One region of the Proteiniborus sp. DW1 genome, then DNA from elsewhere that is predicted to be linked to it. Evidence: riboswitches for the same ligand, from Rfam matches in the RefSeq annotation. Region 1 holds a riboswitch; the other holds the start of a gene.
What was found. Region 1 has a riboswitch for thiamine pyrophosphate ahead of thiM (hydroxyethylthiazole kinase). Riboswitches for the same ligand answer to the same signal wherever they lie in the genome.
Positions count from the first base shown of each region.

Region 2: another riboswitch for thiamine pyrophosphate. It lies ahead of thiT (energy-coupled thiamine transporter ThiT); the one in region 1 lies ahead of thiM (hydroxyethylthiazole kinase).

Region 1 is NZ_FMDO01000056.1:48,645-52,854, reverse strand. Features, by position in the region: gene DW1_RS13710 (DUF4418 family protein) at 1-155, shown strand, start outside; gene DW1_RS13705 (ABC transporter permease) at 158-1,363, shown strand; gene DW1_RS13700 (ABC transporter ATP-binding protein) at 1,387-2,058, shown strand; TPP riboswitch at 2,400-2,498, shown strand; gene thiM (hydroxyethylthiazole kinase) at 2,686-3,522, shown strand; gene DW1_RS13690 (thiamine phosphate synthase) at 3,709-4,210, shown strand, end outside.
Region 2 is NZ_FMDO01000038.1:15,471-19,680, forward strand. Features, by position in the region: gene DW1_RS09590 (DAK2 domain-containing protein) at 1-220, opposite strand, end outside; gene DW1_RS09595 (Asp23/Gls24 family envelope stress response protein) at 266-622, opposite strand; gene rpmB (50S ribosomal protein L28) at 853-1,044, shown strand; gene DW1_RS09605 (hypothetical protein) at 1,111-1,299, opposite strand; gene DW1_RS09610 (thiamine diphosphokinase) at 1,394-2,020, opposite strand; gene thiT (energy-coupled thiamine transporter ThiT) at 2,034-2,603, opposite strand; TPP riboswitch at 2,689-2,791, opposite strand; gene rpe (ribulose-phosphate 3-epimerase) at 2,835-3,482, opposite strand; gene rsgA (ribosome small subunit-dependent GTPase A) at 3,485-4,210, opposite strand, start outside.

The sequences.
Region 1 (4,210 bases):
AGACATTGATTGGTGTTTGTAAAAAAGCAGGTATGATGTGCTTAATAGGAACACTTCCAGCATTAACGATACTTAGTGGTTTAGTGATTGCTATGGGTGTATTAAATACATTTTATCTCTATAGATTAAGTAAAAAGGATTTGATGAGTGTATGATATTGAAGCCTTTAACAACTTTTAAATTATCAATAAACAACTTAAAACAAAAGCCATTCAGAACGGTTTGTCTTTTGGCTGTAGTTGCAATACTAACATCAGTTTTTTTTGGAGGATCAATTCTTGCTGCTAGTCTAGAAAATGGGCTCTATAGCTTACAAAGTAGACTTGGAGCAGATATCATGGTTGTACCTGAAGGAAATGACTCTAATGTTGAGGATATTTTATTAAAAGCGGAACCAAGCAATTTTTATTTCAGTGCAGATATTGCTGAGGAAATTGAAAAGATAGAGGGGGTCGATAAGGTTACAACTCAATTTTATATGACACCTCTTTCTTCTGCATGTTGTTCTTCAGTAATTCCTATAATTGCTTTTGATCCAGAGACGGATTTTTTAATACAGCCATGGATTACTAAGGTGTATAATAACCCAATTAAGGATGGTGAGATGATAATAGGTAGTGCTGTCTTGCCCCTTGTGGATAACACTTTAATGTTTTTTAATAAGTATTATCCTATTATTGCAAATCTTAAAAGGACAGGAACAGGACTTGATGGATCTGTTTATGTGACCAAGGATACAATGAAGCAATTAATTATAGATGCTAAAGAAGTAGGTGTTAGTATTTCTACTGATGAAAATGTAGGAGAATCTGTTTCAGCTATATTTATCAAGATTGCCCCAGCTTATGATAGTAGGTTAATTGCAAGGGAGATTAAACAAAAAGTATCTAATGTAGATACTATTATATCTCAACATATAGTATCAAATATAGGTGATAGCTTGAGAAGCTTAGAATCATATATCCATTTAATTACTGCAGTTATTTGGGTATTAGGGATACTAGTTATTTTAATTGTATTCTCTGTAACTTTGAATGAGAGGAAGAAAGAATTTGCCATTCTTAGGATACTAGGTGCTACTAGAAAAAAGCTTGTAGAAGTTGTTTTAACAGAGTCAGTCTTAGTGAGTATTGTTGGAGGGATTATAGGGCTCATACTAACCTCTTTGATTATATTCCCTTTTAGTGATTTAATTAGTAGCAAATTACAACTGCCTTATTTACAGCCACAGAATAGTAGTATTTTAGCTATTATAGCATTGAGTTTAATATTATCTGTTTTAGTTGGGCTTTTAGCTTCTATCCATGGAGCGCTTAAGATTAGCAAAGCTGAAACCTATCTTACAATGAGAGAGGGTGAATAGTCATGGTACTGACAATAAAAAATTTGACAAAGAAATATATGCGGGGAAGTACAAGTTTTTCTGCAGTAGATAATGTTAGCCTATCAATAGACAAGGAAGAGTTTGTTAGTATTATTGGACGCTCAGGAAGTGGAAAAAGTACATTGCTAAATATGATTGCAGGACTAATAAAACCAACCTCAGGCAGCATTAATGTTGATGGACAGGATATTTTAGCTCTAAGCGATAAAAGTATCTCACTATATCGGAATTCAAAAATTGGGTATGTGCCACAAGGAAATACTGCTTTAGGAAATTTAACAGTACTTGATAATGTTCGCCTTCCGTTTTATTTATATAAAAATGAGGGTGACCCTACATCAAAAGCACTAAGTTTACTAGAACAATTGGGAATTTCTCATTTATCTGAGATGTTTCCGAAACATCTATCTGGTGGAGAGTTACGTAGAGTTTTTATAGCAAGGGCTTTGATTAACGACCCTGTTATGTTAATTGCAGATGAACCTACAAGCGACTTAGATGTTAAAACTACGATAGAGATTATGGAACTGTTTTCTGAGATTGCAAAAAAAGGAGTATCTATTTTATTGGTAACACATGAGCTAGATACAATAAAATATGGGAATTCTGTGTATATAATGGAGGAAGGTAAACTTACAAGAGGCGATTCGGCATTACTTGCATCAAATTTTTAAATAATCATTTCGAAAAAATTGTCTCTGAACGTAAAAAAACAAACTATGAGAAAGCAAAGTTGTATCCTAAGGAATTATTAAATCCAGCTTCTAGATCTATAGTCCTTAATTAAGCCGTTACCGACTGTAAGACTGAGTTTAACGACGCTACTGAGTCCATAAAGGAATTTACTTATGACAATGGATATTTGGCGTGTTATGAATACATTAAAATGAGTTGAAAGTTTGCTTAGATTTTCTGGCAAAAATCGTAACTGTAAAAGAGACTTAACCTCGAAAGGATTAAGTCTCTTTAATTTAGATGGGACTTGACACAAAAGGTTATAAGTGATACCGTATAAATGAAATTGTGGGGGGACTCATTTGAGTTGAGAAGGTAAAACCTGACCCTTTGAACCTGTCAGTTAATACTGGTGTAGGGAAGCAATTTATTATCAATAATATTATTATTATAATTATTATATTATAGTTATTATATTATGTTAATAAGTGCTTTCCTTACCAATGGAGAGCACTTTTTTTTTTATTAAAAACTGAACATGTTGAGGGAGAACTCATATGAATTGGGAAGATAAAATCTGAGGCTTAGCGGTAGTGTGATAATATCAATAAAGGGGAGAGTATTAAATGATTAAAAAAAAGGACATTCAAAACAGTATGATTCAGACAATTGAAACTGTAAGAAGAACAAATCCGCTGGTAGGGTCCATTACAAATACGGTAACAATTAATTTTGTCGCTAACGCGCAGCTTGCTGTGGGAGGATCAGCTGCTATGGTTTACTTACCTGATGAGGGTGAATTTATAGCGAAGGCTGGTGAAGCCACTTATATAAATGTTGGTACACTTCTACCGGTTTATGAGCAGACTTTACCTTATACTACAAAAGTATTGCATGAAGCTGGGAAGCCATGGGTACTGGATCCGGTAGCAGTAGGTATTGGTTCCCTTAGAACTCAGCTGTTAAGGCAGTTAAAAGAGTACAAGCCTACTGTAATCAGAGGAAATGCTTCGGAAATTCTAGCATTGGCTGGTTTATGGGGATTAGATGGTGGTACAGACCTATCCAATGTTCGTGGTGTTGATTCTACAGATTCGGTAAGCGCTGCAAAGATTGCGGCTGTTGAGCTAGCCAAGTGGACAGGTGGAGCTGTTGCTGTGTCAGGTAAAACGGACTTAATAACCGATGGTTCCGTTATAGTCTTTTCTCATGGAGGGTCTCATTTTATGGAGAAAATAACTGGGGCAGGTTGTTCATTGGGTGGAGTTATAGCAGTATATGCAACTGCTGCATCGCCGTTTATTGCGGCACTTACTGGTACTGCGGTGTTCAATTTAGCGGGAAGCCGAGCTGAAAAAAATGTGGACGGGCCCGGAAGTTTTCAGATTCATTTTCTCGACGAACTGTATAAAGCAAGTGCAGAGGACATTGCTAACAATCCATTTGAAATTGAGGAGGTTTAATCTACAAACGCTCTAATTGTTGTTGCTATAGCACCTTTCGATATAGGTGAATAATATGTAATTAGAATAGCAGAAATCATATAATAAGTCTCGTGATTCGGATTTACCTTATCATACAATTTTATGCTTACAAAAGTGGGAGACAAGTAGGAAGAAGAGTCTACGATAACTAGGGAGGGAAGAATAATGTGCATCAGAAAAAAATTAGATATATCAGCATATTTGGTTGTGGGTCCTGAGAATACGAAAGGTCGACCTGTTGCGACAATCATTAAGGATGCGGTTGAAGCCGGATTTACATGTGTACAAATCCGTTCGAAGATTGCCACTGCTCAGGAAATGATTGAATTTACCCGTCAAGCCTCGGAGGTAATTGCTCATGCTGGTAAATCTGAAGAGGTAACCTTGCTGGTAGATGACCGTTTGGACGTTATTTTGGCGGCGAGAAAACAGGGGATAAGGGTTGATGGAATCCATGTTGGACAAGCAGATATTCCAGTGGAAGTTTGTCGAGAATACTTAGGCGAAGATTCAATTATTGGTTTATCAGCTAGAACTCATGAAATATTTGAGTATATTAGGACAGTGGATGTTTCTCTGATTGACTATTTAGGCGTCGGACCTTTGCATAAAACAAGAACAAAGCCAGATTGTGGCCTTGACTTAGATGGAAAAGTGATCACCAGAA
Region 2 (4,210 bases), on a different contig from region 1:
TACCTCTAGCTCCCATTAGTGAACCATTAGAAGCAGCAGTTACAACCTTATCTATATCATCTGTCTCTAAAGCTCTTATTTGCTTAATAGCTGATTGCATTGTTAATGACATATTTGTACCAGTATCTCCGTCAGGAACAGGAAAGACATTTAATGCATTGACAGCTTCTTTATTATTTTCAAGACAGTTAGCAGCTCCAAAAAATAGTTTTTTGAGCATATTTCCATCTATATATTGAATTTTCAATATTAGTACCTCCTTAGCCTACTTTTGTACTCTTACTCCCTGTACATTTATATTTACTTTTTGGACTTTTAAACCAGTCATACTTTCGATATTGTATTTTACTTTATCTATGATGTTGTCTGCAACCACAGAAATCTTTGTACCAAACTGAACTACCACAAATAGATCGACAATAACTTTATCACCATCTGTATATACCTTCACGCCTTTTTTTACATGATCTTTTTTTAATAACTCCACTAAACCATCAGTAGCGTTTCTACTAGACATTCCAACAAGACCATAACTCTCTGTAGCTGCTAATCCAGCAATGGTCTCTAAAACACTTTCATCGATATTTATTGAGCCATATATATTGGTCAATTTACCTGCCATTTACAGTCCTCCTTTTTAAATTGAAAAGTGGATAAAGGATTTTATAGTCTTATTTTACATTATATTTGTATTATCTTCAACTTAAGAATAAATAATAATTAAAATAGGGATAAAAATATCTTTATATTGCAAAAAATACCTAGGGTATGATACAATAGTATATGTTGATTTTAGAATGTATAGTAAACAAGGATTTATTAGCAAACCTAGAGGTTTAAGGAGGTGTTTTTATGGCAAGGTTCTGCGAGGTATGTGGTAAGGGAAAAGTGTCAGGTCACTTAGTAACTTTCTCAAATAAGAAAAGTAATAGAACTTGGTCTCCAAATGTACGTAGAATAAGAGCTATGGTTAATGGAACTCCAAAGAGAATTTACGTATGTACAAGATGTATCAGATCAGGTAATGTTGAAAGAGCATTATAATAGATGGCTTCCAGTGCAATGGAAGCCTGTCTGATTTTTTGTATCTCTATTTTCAAATATTCATATCTAATTAATTTTATATAGAAACCAACCTAAACAAATAAAAAGTAAGCCCAATGCAAATATCCATGCTTTTATAGGTACTACTTGTATTATTATAATAACTCCTAAAATACCCAAAACCATTCCTAATAATTTTTTTATACTACCATCAATAAAATGCTTCTTAAAACTATATCTTCTATATCTTCTCATATAGACACCCCTTATAAGGCTACTAGTATTATATATTATTCAATTTCTAAATGAAGTGTTACAAAAAGAGCCAGCATTGCTGGCTCTCTCCTTGTTAATCCCTTGATCTTATAACAAGACAAATTCCCGATTCAACTTTTATTAAAGCTTCCTTATCCTTAACCTCATTACTTACTCCTAATGTAGTACCAAGTTTAAAGTCTACTGAATGAGTATCGTATTTAAAGCCTTTTAACGTAACCTTTGAATCAGTCAAAGGTATCACTGAAACAAAATGGTCAGGTTTATTATCTATCTTAAACATGTCTTTTGTAATAAATACTTCATTATGGCTATCAATAATGCTTGCATTGATATTTTGGTTAGCTAGTCTATATAAAATTAGAATATTTGCCAGGGAGTGGTCTAAACGGCTCCCTGTAACACCAAGAAACACAATATCATTTGCACCATAATCTATTGCATACTCTATAGCTAATTCTGTATCTGTTTTATCCTTATGACTTGGATACTTAATAAATTGCACTCCTTGCTCCTGAAAATCCTCAAATGTTTTATTATCAATTGAATCCAAATCTCCTACAATGATATCTGGCATTAGATCTTCATTATATAAGTGTCTGGCTCCTCCATCTGCACAAATAACCATGTCTGCATCATGATAATACTTAGCTAAATCAATATCTTTTAAATCCCCATTTGATACTATTAGCACCTTCATTTAATCACTCTCTTTATCTAATCTCTTTATTATAGGTTTTTATAGGTTTCCATAGCAGGATAATAATTATAACTGATATTATTAATTCTAATGCTAAATAGCTTCCATTATAACCCAAAGAATATAACCATGAGTTAATATCTCCAGCATTTTCTGAAAAGAATACAACTCCTGCTAACACATGACTAATAAATCTTCCGAGTATGGCTATGAAAATTCCCAATATTACTCCAACATATTCTAAGGTTTTGCTACCTATCTTTATGCTCTTTATATTCTTATAAAATCCACTTAGCCCTAGTAATCCAAAAGCTATAGGGTAATCTAAAAGAAATTGAATTGGATGAACAATATAAGGTTCTAAAACTGCTTGTAGTAATCCATATACTACTCCTACTAAAAGACCTGGTAAAGTCCCCCATCTTATGCCTATAAGTATTATGGGTATCATACTACCTGCTGTTACTGAGCCTCCAAAGGGTGCTTCATAAATTTTAAACATACTAAGTATGGTAGCTAGAGCTATCATGATACCACCCTCGGCCATAAATCTTACCTTTTCTTTTTTTGCAACTAAAATCATAAAAAAACCTCCCTTATGTTTTTAATATTGACTAGGGAGGGACTGTGTCTATTAAGTTACCACTACATAAATATAGGTAATGGATAATATAAAATAAACACTTCCCTACGCTAGTATTAACTAGATCAGGTTTAAGGGTCGAAGCTAAATTGCCTCCTCTCAGCATTAATGCTCCCCTAGTGATTATTCCTGTTCGCTTACATTATAGCAAATATTGTAAGCGTTGTAAAGCTAAATACTTTTAAATTTCTTAGTAATATTAACTATATCTTCACTATTGAATATTGCAGAACCTGCAACAAATATATTAGCTCCATATGATTCTATTTCTTTAATATTATCTAGTTTGATTCCACCATCAACTTGTATATCAATATTCAATTTACTATCTTCTATCATTTTTTTTAAATCAATTATTTTATCTTTCATCTGACTGATAAAAAACTGGCCACCAAATCCAGGATTAACAGTCATTATCAGTACCATGTCTATTTCATCAAGAATATATCTAATACTTTCAAGTGAAGTAGATGGATTTAAAGCAACCCCAGCTTTTATTCCAAAACTCTTTATATATTGTACTGTTCTATGAAGATGAACACAAGCTTCTTGATGAACAGTAATTATGTCTGCACCTGCATCTACAAAGTCTTTTATATACTGATCAGGTTTTTCTATCATCAAATGCACATCAAAAGGCACTTTAGTAACCTTTCTAAGCATTTTTATTACTGGTGCACCAAATGTAATATTGGGTACAAAATGACCATCCATCACATCAAGGTGAATAAAATCTGCTCCGCCTTCTTCAACTAATTTAATTTGTTCTTCTAATTTACTAAAATCTGCTGATAAAATAGAAGGAGCTATTTTAATCATAGTTAGTACCTCCTAATATCTTTTATTTCCTGTAGCATACTTAAGTAATTCTCATATCTTAATTTACTTATCTCACCATTGTCTACTGCTTCTTTCACTGCACAACCAGGCTCTTTATGATGTGAGCACCCTGAAAACCTGCAGGAATTGCTTTTGTCGAATATTTCAATAAAATAATACTGAAGCTCTTTTTCATTTAAGAAATCAATATCTAAAGTGCTAAATCCAGGAGTATCTACAACCCAACCACCTAAATCTAACTCTATAAGCTCAACATGTCTTGTAGTGTGTTTTCCTCTACTAGTCTTGTGACTAATATCGCCAGTTTGCAGCTTTAAGTTTGATTGGATGTTGTTTAATAGTGTAGATTTACCTACTCCAGATGGTCCTGCAAATACAGTTATTTTATCTTTAAGTAAATCCTTTATTTCATCGATACCTTGCTTAGTTTCACAGCTAGTTTTCACTATTTTATACCCTGCATTATGATAAATATTATAAATCTCATCTGCTTTTCCATCGGTATCCAAATCATATTTATTTATGCATATTATCACATCTAGTTCCTGATATGATGCTAGAAGCAAAAATCTATCTAGAAGCCATAAATTAGGCTCTGGTTTTTGCGCAGCAAACACTATTATAGCTTGATTTACATTTGAAACTGGAGGTCTTTTTAGTTCAGTAATTCTATCTAATATTTGTTCTACATAGCCTGTATTGTCCTC